DNA from 2 places in the Limosilactobacillus fermentum genome. Region 1 is predicted to be linked to the other one. Evidence: riboswitches for the same ligand, from Rfam matches in the RefSeq annotation. Region 1 holds a riboswitch; the other holds the start of a gene.
What was found. A riboswitch is a leader RNA that binds a small molecule or an ion and turns the genes downstream of it on or off. The one in region 1 is predicted to bind lysine.
Positions count from the first base shown of each region.

Region 2: linked by a shared signal. The riboswitch ahead of lysA (diaminopimelate decarboxylase) and the one ahead of FG166_RS08245 (amino acid permease) in region 1 are both predicted to bind lysine.

Region 1 is NZ_CP040910.1:1,621,883-1,624,284, forward strand. Features, by position in the region: gene FG166_RS08245 (amino acid permease) at 1-1,259, opposite strand, end outside; lysine riboswitch at 1,349-1,519, opposite strand; gene FG166_RS08250 (GNAT family N-acetyltransferase) at 1,569-2,036, opposite strand; gene FG166_RS08255 (lp_1002 family arylesterase) at 2,081-2,402, shown strand, end outside.
Region 2 is NZ_CP040910.1:932,635-935,036, forward strand. Features, by position in the region: gene FG166_RS04645 (aspartate kinase) at 1-320, opposite strand, end outside; lysine riboswitch at 521-701, shown strand; gene lysA (diaminopimelate decarboxylase) at 792-2,111, shown strand; gene dapD (2,3,4,5-tetrahydropyridine-2,6-dicarboxylate N-acetyltransferase) at 2,136-2,402, shown strand, end outside.

The DNA.
Region 1 (2,402 bases):
CCAAACGGGAACCACTTAGCGTGATACTTGAGTTCGGACAGTTGGTGTCCCTGGGCCAAGAAGGCCTTCCGGAAGCAGTAGTGTGAAATAGCGATCCCCAACCAGGCGATAAACCCACAGAGCCCGGAAGCACTGATTAAGTAGTTGTAGGCGTTAGGGCCAATGAATTGGGTTGCCCACACCAGGATGCCGACCACCGTCGTCCCTAACAGACCGTAAATCGGAATCCCGTGCTTGTTAACGTAACCAAACATCTTCCAAGCGTAACCTTCCCGGGCCTGGGAGTACAGCATCCGCGTTGATGCGTACATCCAGGAGTTGGCCGAAGAAAGGACGGCCACCAGGATGACGGCGTTCATAACCGACGCAGCGGCGGCTAAACCGGCCCGCTTAAAGATCAGGGTAAACGGTGAGGTCACGATGTCTTGCACGTCAGACGACAGCAGGTGCGGATCGGTGTACGGTAAGATACAAGCAATCACGAAGATCGTCAAAATGTAGAACAAGAGGATCCGCCAGAAGGTGGACTTGATCGCTTCTGGAACCGCCTTTTCCGGGTTTTCCGATTCCCCGGCGGTGATCCCGATCATTTCGGTCCCCTGAAAGGAGAATCCAGCCACCAAGAAGACGGTGATTATGCCGGGTACCCCGTTAACAAACGGCGCCTTCTTGTAGGTAAAGTTAGTCAAATCGGTTGGTCCTTGGCCGCCCATGATCCCGAGGATCACTAAGACCCCCACGATGATAAAGATGATAACGGTGACCACCTTGATCAAGGCTAACCAGAATTCCGTTTCCCCGTAAGAACGAACCGACAGGTAATTAATAATGAAGATCAAGATAAAGGCGACCCCGGAAAAGACCCAGGCCGGTACGTGGGGAAGCCAGAAGTTCATCACTAACCCGACCGTGGTGATTTCCACCGGCACCGTGATAGCGGCGTTAAACCAGTAGTTCCACCCGAGGGCAAACCCGGTTGCCGGCGAGACGAACTTACTTGCGTAGGCGGCAAAGGACCCGGTCAGCGGGATGTAAGTCGCCATTTCAGCCAAACTGGTCATCAAGAAGTAGACCATTACCCCCATGACCGCGTAGGCAATCAGGGCGCCCCCTGGTCCGGCCGTGGTAATTGCCGACCCGGATGCGATGAAAAGCCCGGTCCCAATTGATCCCCCGAGCGCGATCATTGTTAAGTGGCGCGTCTTTAGCGTCCGTTCAATGTGGCCGCCTTGTGTGCCAGATGATTGTTGCTCATCCATGATTTTTCCTCCTATATGGCTAAAGAGGTGGGGCAAAATTAAGGGGCCCCCTAGCAAGTGCTAGAAGACCCAACTCATGATTTGAATTAGTATCTGGAAGCACTCCGCAAACTGCGACAGTCCGTGGCCTCTTAAGCCACGTCCCAACAAAGGTAACAGCAAAATTACCGATGTTTCGGCACGACACCCTTTCAAACGGGCTGGGGCATTTGCTTGCCTAACCCGCCATACTGATGAGTCGTGCGACCTCTTCTTGTGTGATAAACATAAGTATTTTATAACGGGGATTGGGGGATGGCAACCCCTTTTCTAAGAAAGTTCTAAGCACCAGTTAACGACCGCCTCATTTTCAGCCGTCCTTATAAATCCATTTCTAGCCAAGACCGTTGCCGAAGCGTAATTATCGCCCCGAGTTTGCGCCTCAACCCGTTTCGTTTGCCCCCCGGCCCGTAAGTTAGAAATTAATATTTGCAGCGCCCTAGTCATCAGCCCTTGGCCCTGCCAGGGTCTCAAGATCAAGTAGCCCACTTCACGAACCCCTTTTTCAATCACGAAACTAGTCGCTAAGCCAACCCGACTATCACCTAGGGTAATTACCCAGAAGTCACCCGACTGGCGCCACATGGCAAAGGCCCATTGGCGGGCACTTGGATTATCACTTAGGGTAAGACCCACCTCTTTGACTAGCTGGGGGTCGGAAAAACATTGGTTAACAAAGCCCATGTCCGCTTCGGTCACCAAGCGGATGTCTAACTGTTTTTGTGGATCTGCTTGCACTATAATTACCCCATAGATTTATGATTACAGAAAGGAAGTTTGTTATGGAAATTAAAACACTTTCACTGACCAACGGCAAGCAAACAACCCAAGCGAGCCTGACCGCTTACCTGCAGACCCCCACCCCCAAGGCCCCCGTTCAAGCATTCCCGGCCCTGATCTTTGTCCCGGGCGGGTCAATGACCCACATCCCAGAAGAAGAATCGGAAAAAACGGCCCTGACCTTTGCTGCCTTAGGCTACCAGGTCTTCATCCTGCGCTACAGCTTTGTCGGCGAGGCCACGCCCCTCTACCCCGCCCCGCTCCTTGATTTGGCCCAGGCTGTGAGCTTGGTTCACCATCACGAAGATTCTTGGCACCTGAACG
Region 2 (2,402 bases), 690 kb from region 1:
TTGGGATAGTCTTGCTTGGGTAAGTCCTCTAGGGCCGCTTGCAGCGGGGTGAGGGCCACGGCGGGTAAACCGAAGTGAGTCGCGATTTCCGAATAGCGGCCGAGGATTTCCTTAACGGTGGCCGTGGCGTCTTCGCCTTGGCAAACCTGGTTAGCGTAACGAATCAAAAGGTCGGTTACCTTAATGTCGCCCTGAAACCGTTTCCCCGGGGCGGAGGTGACAATCACCGTCCGTTCGGGATCGTCTTGAATAATCTTAACGACCTTTTCGTAGGCCGCTCCGTCGGCGAGGGAGGTTCCCCCAAATTTTACAACCTTCATAAAAATACTCCTTTTGCCAGTTTAGGGCGTTGATTTTTAATTGGATTTTAACACGGCTCCTAATTGACGCAAGTCCTAAATCTTTTTGCAATCTTCGCTAATACGGCTTTAGGCGCGGTTTATCAAGGGGTGAAAGTACTTATGGATGAGAATAAAATTAAAAAACCTTGACGGCAGGGGTAAATAATTATAAACTACCAATAAATTGAAGAGGCGCAACCAACATGAGTAGCTACCAAGAGCCGGGTCAGGCAAGGAGGGGGAGTGAAAGGGGCGGTTGCCGAAGCACGGGGAAGTGACCGTTCCCTGGGGCTGGGGCGTGGCTTAAGAGGCTGCGGACTGTCGCGGGACAATGAGAGCCTGCGGTGCGCTATCAATTACGGCTGAATAAACCACCCTGGGTGGTTGAGCTCTGGATGCGCACCGCACCCAGAGCCTTTTTTCATACCGATAAAGAAACGGGGAACTAAGATGAATTCACAGATTGAACCAGAACAGATTAACGATCAGGGGCACCTAACGATTGGCGGCGTTGACAGCCTTGAATTAGCGGCCAAGTACCAAACGCCCCTGGTCGTGTACGACGTAGCGGCGATTCGCCATCAAATCCGCGCCTTTAAAAAGGTCTTTGCCAAAAACCAGGTGGCAGCGGAGGTCTCTTACGCCAGCAAGGCCTTTAGCGCCATCGCCATTTACCAGGTGGTGGCCCAAGAGGATGGCCACATTGACGTGGTCTCCGGTGGCGAATTAACAACGGCCATCAAGGCGCACTTCCCGATGGAAAAGGTTAGTTTCCACGGTAACAACAAGTCTAAAGAAGAGCTGGAATTGGCCGTCCAAAACGGGGTCGGGATGATCATCATCGATAACTTCCACGAGATCGACTTGCTGGGCGAGGTCTTAGATGAACAAGACGCCACCGCGACCGTTAGCCTGCGGATCACCCCCGGGATTGCCGCCCACACCAATGAGTACATTCAAACCGGCCAGGTAGATTCCAAGTTTGGCTTTGACCTGGAATCGGGGCAAGCGGACCGGGCCCTAGAAGAGGTCTTGGCCAACCCCCGGCTCAAGGTGGTCGGCCTCCACGCCCACATCGGCTCCCAAATCTTTGAGGTCGTGGGCTTTGAAGGGGTGGCCAAGAAGTTAGTGGACGTCGCCGAGCACTGGCACGAGGAGTTTGGCTTTCAAACGCGGGTCTTAAACGTCGGCGGTGGCTTTGGAATCCGCTACGTTCAAGAAGACCAACCGCTCCCGCCGGAAGAATTTGTCGATGCAATCATCAAGGCCGTTAAAAAGGAGGTCGCCAAAAAGGGCCTGTCAATGCCGGCGATTTGGATTGAGCCGGGGCGCTCGATCGTTGGACCGGCCGGCTACAGCCTGTACACGGTTGGTTCACGAAAAGACCTCCCGGGCTACCAGCCCTTCGTGACCGTTGACGGTGGGATGGGGGACAACATCCGCCCGGCCCTTTACCAGGCCGCTTACGAAACGGTGTACGCTAAAGACCCCCGTCAAAAACCGGAAGAGACCGTCAGGATTGCCGGTAAGTATTGCGAATCCGGCGACATCTTAGCAAGGGATCAGGCCCTCCCTAAAACCAAGCCGGGCGACCTCTTGGTAATGCTAGACACCGGAGCGTACGGGTACGCGATGGCCTCTAACTACAACCGGAACCCCCGCCCGGCGGTGGTCTTCGTTGAAAACGGCCACGCTCAACTGGTCATCCAACGCGAAAGCTGGGCGGATACCTGCCGGCTCGACTTACCGCTCGCAAGTGAAGATAAATAATAGGAAGAAAAAGGAGAAATTCACATGGCACAATTAGACGCGCAAGCAATCATTAACTACATCGGTACCGCGCCCAAGAAGACCCCCGTTAAGGTCTACGTTAAGGGGACTGACTTAAAAGCACTTACGTTTCCCGCTGAAGTGGAGGCCTTCGTGGAACAAACTACCGGGGTCCTGTTTGGCGACTGGCAGGTCTTAAAGCCCTTCTTAGCCGAGCACGAAGCGGACTTTGCGGCGGTCCGGGTGGAAAATGCGGCCCGTAATTCCGCCGTACCGTTGCTGGACCTAAAG